DNA from 2 places in the Gracilibacillus salinarum genome. Region 1 is predicted to be linked to the other one. Evidence: riboswitches for the same ligand, from Rfam matches in the RefSeq annotation. Region 1 holds a riboswitch; the other holds the start of a gene.
What was found. Region 1 has a riboswitch for S-adenosylmethionine ahead of MUN87_RS21715 (PLP-dependent aspartate aminotransferase family protein). Riboswitches for the same ligand answer to the same signal wherever they lie in the genome.
Positions count from the first base shown of each region.

Region 2: linked by a shared signal. The riboswitch ahead of MUN87_RS08130 (methionine ABC transporter ATP-binding protein) and the one ahead of MUN87_RS21715 (PLP-dependent aspartate aminotransferase family protein) in region 1 are both predicted to bind S-adenosylmethionine.

Region 1 covers NZ_CP095071.1:4,680,473-4,684,676, forward strand. The annotation lists gene clpP (ATP-dependent Clp endopeptidase proteolytic subunit ClpP) at 1-427, shown strand, start outside; gene MUN87_RS21710 (hypothetical protein) at 1,234-1,413, opposite strand; SAM riboswitch class I at 1,595-1,711, shown strand; SAM riboswitch class I at 1,785-1,890, shown strand; gene MUN87_RS21715 (PLP-dependent aspartate aminotransferase family protein) at 1,992-3,788, shown strand; gene MUN87_RS21720 (aliphatic sulfonate ABC transporter substrate-binding protein) at 3,813-4,204, shown strand, end outside.
Region 2 covers NZ_CP095071.1:1,727,250-1,731,453, forward strand. The annotation lists gene MUN87_RS08120 (MetQ/NlpA family ABC transporter substrate-binding protein) at 1-733, opposite strand, end outside; gene MUN87_RS08125 (methionine ABC transporter permease) at 743-1,405, opposite strand; gene MUN87_RS08130 (methionine ABC transporter ATP-binding protein) at 1,395-2,423, opposite strand; SAM riboswitch class I at 2,533-2,655, opposite strand; gene MUN87_RS08135 (MBL fold metallo-hydrolase) at 2,746-3,408, opposite strand; gene uvsE (UV DNA damage repair endonuclease UvsE) at 3,520-4,204, shown strand, end outside.

The DNA of each region.
Region 1 (4,204 bases):
TAAAGATATTTCTTTATACATTAACTCACCAGGTGGCTCCATTACAGCGGGTATGGCGATTTATGATACCATGCAATTCATCAAACCAAATGTTTCTACCATCTGTATTGGTATGGCAGCATCTATGGGTGCTTTCCTACTTGCAGCAGGTGAGCCTGGTAAACGTTTTGCACTGCCTAACAGTGAAGTTATGATTCACCAGCCACTTGGCGGCACACAAGGTCAAGCGTCTGATATTCAGATCCATGCAAATCGTATTATCGAGATGCGTAAAAAACTAAACCAAATTCTTGCGGAACGCACTGGTCAACCACTAGAGGTAATCGAAAAAGATACAGATCGTGATAATTTCATGACAGCTGAACGTGCAAAAGAATATGGTTTAATCGATAAAGTAATGGAGCATAAACCATCTGATTTAAATTAAGTTAATCTAGAAAAAGTGGCGAAGTTTTAACTCGCCACTTTTTTTATTTACATGTTAAAAGAAAATTTGGCTTAAAACTGAGAAAATAATATACAAGTTCTTATAATACGGATTATGTATAGCTGCTTTATGCTTGCTGATAATTTCGAAATGATACATGTGCCAGGATTCCTTCTACCAACCACTTCGCGTCCTGCAGGCACGGATGGAGCTAGACCACTACTTGATTTACTTCTTTGCTGCCTTGCACCGAGGAAGCCTACTTCGAAACATTACTAGTAGACACAGGTGCAGACGTTGTGGATCTTCAACGCCTACCTGGTTGGCCTACGCTAGCGTAGTTACTCAACAATCTTTGGATCAGTTAGCATATTGATTGCATCCATAAATATCAGCATTTAATAACATAATGCTTAGAATCACTGCTTTTAGCTGTTATATACGTTGTAGCACTTCCTTAAGCGTAGGAAATAGGCGGAGACTCCCGTGGAATCAGCACGAGCTGAAGATCCACTTCATTTGTGCCTGTGTCTGCAAGTATTGCTTCGAAGTGAGCTTCCTCGGTACAAGGCAGCAAAGAAGTATTACAGGTAGTAGCCTAGCTGAAGCCGTGCCCACAGGACGCGGAGCCTATTTCCGGAGCTTTGCTAAGCAGATGAAATCTATCAAAATCACTACAATGTTAGAGAGTTTTACTTTGCATAATCCGTATTACAGGTATTTGTATTAAGATTGGCTGTAATTATCCGGTTTTATTTTTCCATGTTAAGCAAGCCAAATTGCTTCAAACGGACAAGCTGTAACCATCAGCCATTCAACACAATAATTAATAATATAAAAGAAACTTTCACTAATTCATCTTTTGTAACGCACTTGATCACTAGTACGTAAACCAGTCCTGTAACAAGATCTTCACCTACCAGCAGCATCGTGATGATATCTAAAAGCGGGAGTGCTTCTGCAAGTATATCTACTTTCGTCTCCATGTCCGTCACCCTTTTCTGTTACATCGTATTTCGAGCGGCGTCAAAAGGTGCAACCCCTTGACGCACAGGCATTTTATGGTAATTAATAATATTCAAAATATTTGTTGACACCATTTTCAGAACATGCTAAAGTATATCTAACAAATGATAAACATAAGTAAACAACTCGGAATTGAATAGATTCTTATCCAGAGAGGTGGAGGGACATGGCCCTTTGATGCCTCGGCAACCATTAAGTGTCTGTTCACTTAATACAGGTGCCAATTCCACTGAGCGTTTAAGCTTGGAGAGATAAGAGAGCGAAGCCATTAGTTAAGTCTCTCTATCTCAAATAGCGAGATTTTTTTAATGATTACAACTAAATAGGTAAACTCTTATCCAGAGAGGCGGAGGGACTGGCCCGATGATGCCCGGCAACCATTAAGCAAATGCTTAAAAGGTGCTAATTCCTGCAGGTATTATCCTGACAGATAAGAGGAAGACTTCTGCATAGCTAATAAAAGCCTTCTTCTTATGAAGAAGGCTTTTTAATAATTAGAAAAGATTAAATTTTTTGAAAACTTGGGGAGGAAATAAACATGCCAAATTACAAGCATTCAACGTATGATCCAGAAACTATTCATTTACACGGCGGGCAGGCACCAGATCCAACAACAGGATCAAGAGCAGTGCCGATCTATCAATCTACTTCTTACGTGTTCCATGATACAGAGCATGCGGAACGGTTATTTGCACTGGATGAGCCTGGAAATATTTATTCCCGAATTGGTAATCCAACTGTAGACGTTTTTGAAAAGAGAATGGCGCTGTTGGAAGATGGAGTTGCAGCTGTTGCCACGTCATCCGGGATGTCTGCCATCACGCTTTCGATTTTGAATCTTGCTAGTGCAGGTGATGAAATTGTAGCAGGTGTGAACTTATATGGTGGTACGTATAATTTGTTTAATATAACGTTGCCAAGATACGGTATTAACGTAAAATTCGTCGATCCAACCGATCCAGAGAACTTTAAAGCAGCGATTAACGAAAATACGAAAGCTGTTTACGGTGAGATTATTGGGAATCCTGGTTTACAAGTGTTAGATATAGAAAGGGTATCAGATATTGCTCATGATGCGGGAATTCCTTTAATAATTGATAACACCTTCGCAACCCCATTTGGTTGTAAGCCGATTACATTAGGAGCGGACATTGTCGTTCATTCTGCAACAAAATGGATCGGGGGTCATGGTACTTCCATTGGTGGTGTAATTGTCGACGGAGGAAGATTTAACTGGAATTCAGAAAAATATCCAGCGTTTACAGAACCAGATCCAAGTTACAACGGTATCCGTTATGCGGTTGACTTTGGTACATTAGCCTTTATAACGAAGGTTCGCGTCCAGCTGTTAAGAGATTTTGGTGCTGCTTTAAGTCCATTCAATGCCTTCCAGCTATTGCAAGGGCTTGAAACACTTCACTTAAGAGTGGAACGACATAATCGTAATGCCCAGGAATTAGCGGAATATTTACACCAGCATGAAGCGGTAGAATGGGTGAGATATCCAGGCTTGGAAAACCATCCGTCTCATGAACTGGCAACGCGTATTCTGAATAACGGCTTTGGGTCGATTATCGTCTTCGGAATTAAAGGAGGACGTGACGCTGGACGCGACTTGATTAACAATGTAGCGCTATGGTCACATGTAGCAAACGTAGGGGATGCTAAATCCTTAATTATTCACCCGGCATCGACTACACATCAGCAATTAACAAAAGAAGAACTGGATAAAACAGGTGTATCCGAAGAATTAGTGCGTTTATCTGTTGGTATTGAATCGATCCGTGATATTCAAAACGACTTAGATCAAGCCCTAGTAAAAGCAACGGGAATCGGAACGGAAAAAGAAAAACAAATTGTTGTTAATGACGAAGGTATCATTAAATGGGCATTGAATTCACCATATGAACGTTATCAGGAAAATGGTGAAGAGCAAACTCGTCAAAAAACACTAGCAATCGTTGGATTAAGTGGAAAAGAAGCACGACCTAGCTATCGTCTTGCTAGAAAAATGCAACGTCTAGGCTATAAAATTATACCGGTAAACCCGAGAGAAACAGAGATTCTAGGTGAAAAAGCCTATCCTGATCTTAAGAGTGTTCCAGTGGATATCGATATTGTGCAAGTGTTCCGCAGTCCTGATGCAGCTATCGAAATTGCCAAAGAAGCAATCGAAGTGAATCCAAAAGTATTCTGGCTGCAAGAAGGTGTAGTATCACCGAAAGCAGAACAAGTAGCTTTAGAAGGTGGTCTGCAAGTTGTCCATAACCGTTGTACGTATAAAGAAGCACAACGTTTAAGAGGTACCATTTCGACTTATGCATGTGAAATTTAAACAAGAAAATAAGGGGGCAAAATCATGAGTAAAGCACCACTAATTGATTTCAGAAGTTTTCTTGCGATTGCCGTTTTCGGAATTATTGTTTTCTTCGCTGTTGGATGTTCATCCAGCAGTGAAGCTGAAACAAAACCGTCTGAAATCAGATTGGACTATGCTTACTATTCGCCAACCAGTTTGGTGTTAAAGAAATTTGGCTGGGCAGAGGAAGCATTTGCTGAGGAAGATATTGATGTATCCTGGACATTAAGTCAAGGGAGTAACAAAGCGATTGAATTTTTGAATAGTGATAGTGTTGACTTTGGCTCGACAGCAGGTGCAGCAGCACTTATAGCAGAATCAAATGGTGTACCGCTGGAGAATGTCTACGTATATTCTCAACCGGAGTGGACGGCATTAGTGACTAAAGAAGG
Region 2 (4,204 bases), 1.8 Mb from region 1:
GAAAGACCTCTTTATCTACCTCATCTGAACGTGCAGCGATGATGTTGATGTAAGGTGTCGCTGTATCATCTTCAATAAAAATCGCATCTTCCACTGGTACGAAGCCTGCTTCCACAGCTACCCCGTTATTAATGATTGATGCCGTAACATCAGGCAATACACGCGGTGTCTGTGCCGCAACCATTGGTACAAATTCAAGATTTTTTGGATTTTCAACGATAGCAGACAGATCGCCATTTCCGTCAAATCCTTCTTCTAATGTAATCAAACCAGCTTTCTCAGCTAAAAGTAACGCACGCCCCATATTAGTGGCTTCCTGTGGCAGTGCAATTTTAGCGCCGTCTGGAACTTCACTTATATCTTCAATTTTTTCAGAATAAAAACCCATTGGTGCGATTATTGTCGTTGCAATTGGTGCTAAATCAAGATTTCTTTCTTCAATAAAAGAATCAAAATAAGATACCGTCTGAAAAGCATTTAAATCAATATCGCCATCTGCTAAAGCCATATTAGGACGAACATAGTCGGAGAATTCTACAAGCTCGAGGTTAATGCCTTCTTCCGCAGCTTTCTCTTTCACAAATTCCCAGATCGGAACACCCGAACCGTTCAAACCGATTTTCAATGTTACTTCTTCACTTTCACTGTCCCCGGCACTCGCTGAATCGTCACTGCCACAGCCTGCCAGAATTCCTGCAATTAAAATTAATAAGACCAATAATTTCTTTTTCAATGAAAAAACCTACCTTCTTCGTGATGTTTTGGATAATGTATTTCCTAGTGATTGAATCAGCTGTACGATTAATACGAGCAGTAAAACCGTCACAATCATAATATCTGTTTCAAAACGCTGGTAACCGTATGCTATCGCTAAATCGCCCAGTCCACCACCGCCGACAAAACCAGCCATCGCCGATGCACCAACGATCCCGATCGTCGCAATCGTAATATTCAAAATTAAAGAACTGAATGCTTCTGGAACCATGACGCGAAAAATAATTTGCCAAGGCTTCGCACCCATCGCTTCTGCTGCCTCAATCATGCCAGGTGATACTTCCAGCAGACTGCTCTCTACTAATCTTGCAATATATGGTGCTGCAAAAACGACTAACGGCACAATTGCTGCCGCTGTACCAATCGTCGTCCCAATCAGCAATCTAGTAAACGGTATGATAGCAACAAGCAAAATAATAAAAGGAATCGATCGCAAGAAATTAATTATGCCATTCAGCACATTAAAAAATGGCTTATTACCATATAAATTACCTGGTCTTGTGATCACTAGAATAATCCCCAGTGGTAGTCCTAAAATTAAAGAAAATGCCAGCGAGAATCCTACCATTTGCAGTGTTTGCAGGGTCGCGTCCAAAATTCTTGGCCAAAAATCCATTAACTTAATGTCCATCTGCTGTAACCTCCTCTACTCTTACTCTGCTGTTGATAAACTGATATGCCTGTTGGATGTCACTGGACTTTCCTCGCAATTCGACGACCAAATTACCGAATGGACGGCCTTGCAGCTCCACGATCTGCCCGAACAAAATATTGGTGTGCACATCATATCGCTTGGCAACTTCTGAGATAAGCGGCATTTCCGTCGAATCATTTTCAAAAGTTAACCGATAGATGGCGCTATTGCCTTGTGAATGCGTCACCTTGTCCATCACCGATTGCGGCAGCTCGTCGTTCATAACCGTTTTGACAAAATTCTTCGTCGTTTGCTGCTGTGGATTAGAAAAGACATCAAAGATCGAACCTTCCTCGATGACCCTGCCTTCTTCCATGACTGCTACACGATCACAGATCTCTTTAATTACTTGCATCTCATGGGTAATCATTAAAATTGTAATGTGATACTCATCTCTTACTTTTCGCAATAAATCAAGAATCGAACTCGTTGTCTGCGGGTCCAATGCAGAGGTCGCTTCATCACAAAGCAATATCTCCGGGTCAGTAGCCAATGCCCTCGCAATGCCGACACGCTGCTTCTGTCCGCCAGACAGCTGTTCCGGATAATGATCCGCTTTATCCGCTAATCCGACAAACGCTAGTAATTCCTCTACTTTTTGCTTGATTTTAGCCCGCGGTACTCCCGCTAACGATAATGGAAAACCAACATTATGAAAGACAGTCTTCGATTCTAGTAAATTAAAATGTTGAAAAATCATGCCAATTTTTCGGCGCACGTCTATCAATTCACTTTTTGATAGACTTAACAGATCGTTGTGATTAACAAGGACTTTACCGATATCGGGCCTTTCCAACAAGTTGACACAGCGTATCAAGGTACTTTTTCCAGCGCCACTAAAACCAATCACGCCAAAAATTTCACCCCGGTCAATCGATAAGTTAACCTGATCCACTGCAGTTATTTTCCTGTCGTTCGTTGTGTACGTCTTACTGATGTTCTGAAACTCAATCATAGCCTCACTCTTTTCTACCGTATTGTGTAGTGTCTTCAGATGAATTTAAAACAAAAAAATCTTCCCTTCATTCTTAGAAGAGAAGATTCAATAAGTATGTATTAAACTCCTCTTATCTTCCAAGTGAACGGTTCACTTGATGGAATTGGCACGCTCTTTTTATTCCGTAAACAGAATAAAACCCGTTGCCGAGGTTTCGCAGGGCCAGTCCCTCCACCTCTCTGGATAAGAATGAAAATAGTATGAATTTTTAAATAGCAATGTTGTTATTTTAAAGCACACATTACCTTTTGTCAACATATTCTGACAATTTGTGCAACTCTTACATCCAGCTTAGTTGCGCACGTTCTACAACAGCCTTCATTTGCTTATCCGGATGAAACAACAAATCGCCATGACCAACCGCCAGCACAGAAGGGTGCAGATTCGCTAATCGCTCTGCTGTTTCCACCGCCTTTTTTTTATCCCATGTAGCCCAGGCAGGAAACGGAAACTGCCAGCGGACATCTCCGGAAACAGCTAATCCGCCGAATGTCTGGAAGGCATCCCCTGCTATCAGACTATGATCGTTCACATTCAAAAAAGACATACTGCCCGGTGAATGCCCAGGTGACAGGATCGCTTTCAAAGAACCGATTTGAGTACCATCTTCAATTTGCTGAAATGGCACACGATTGATTTGTTTTTTCAGCCCACCCTTCAGCATTTTCAAATCTTCAGCAGGTACGAAAATATCCACCTCCGGCAGATCGGCTTTCAATCCAGCCAACGCTCCAATATGATCACTATGAATATGTGTGAGGACTATCTTTTCAATTGGCTTACCGATTTCAGCCGCAGCTTTGACAATCGCATTCTTGAAAAAAGGTAATCCTGCATCAACAAGTGTAAGGGATTGTTCCTCCTCTACAATATAACAGTTCACCGGAAAAAATCTCGGCATAAAGGCTAGCTGATACAGCTGATTAGTCTTCGTTATTTTCATCATCATCATCCACTCCCCATCCATAGATACGTTTGAAGGCATAAAGGGTTACATAAATATAAGAAAATAAAGGAAAGCTAACAGTAACACTATGCATGCCAGGAGGTAACTATGACAATCGTCCGACTAGGCTATGTGGCCATGAGTAAATATGTAAAAAATGCCTCACCTTCTCAAACGATGACTTTTAAGCAATTTGAAACCATAAGAGATCGGGAAGCCGCCATTCGCAAATTAGAGCGAATCTCCCTCGATAATTTACATAACACGTTACGAATTTTAAAGCATAACCGAGCATCTGACATCTTTTTTTACCGTCTGACCTCACGACTTATCCCACTAGCCAATCATCAGGAACTGCTGGATTGGCATTATATGAAGCCATTACGGAAGAAATTGATCGAAATCGGTAACTATGTAAAGCAGCATCACATGCGGATTGACTTCCATCCGGACCATTTTGTCGTGTTAAATTCTATCAAAAAAGAGATACTGAAAAATTCCATTCTGACCCTGAGAATGCATTATTTGTTGCTCAAAAGAATGGGCATCAACCCTGAGCATCGCTGCGTCATTCATGTTGGCGGTAAATATAAGGAAACCGAGAGATCACTGGAGCGCTTCATCGACAACTGGATGCTTGTCCCGAGAACGATACAACAAATGATGATGCTGGAAAATGATGATACCTCCTTCACGCTAGATGATACGCTGTTCTTATGCGAGAAATTAGGCATCCCTCTCGTCTTCGATTATCATCATCACCTTGCTCATCATCAAAAAGATAACTGGACGG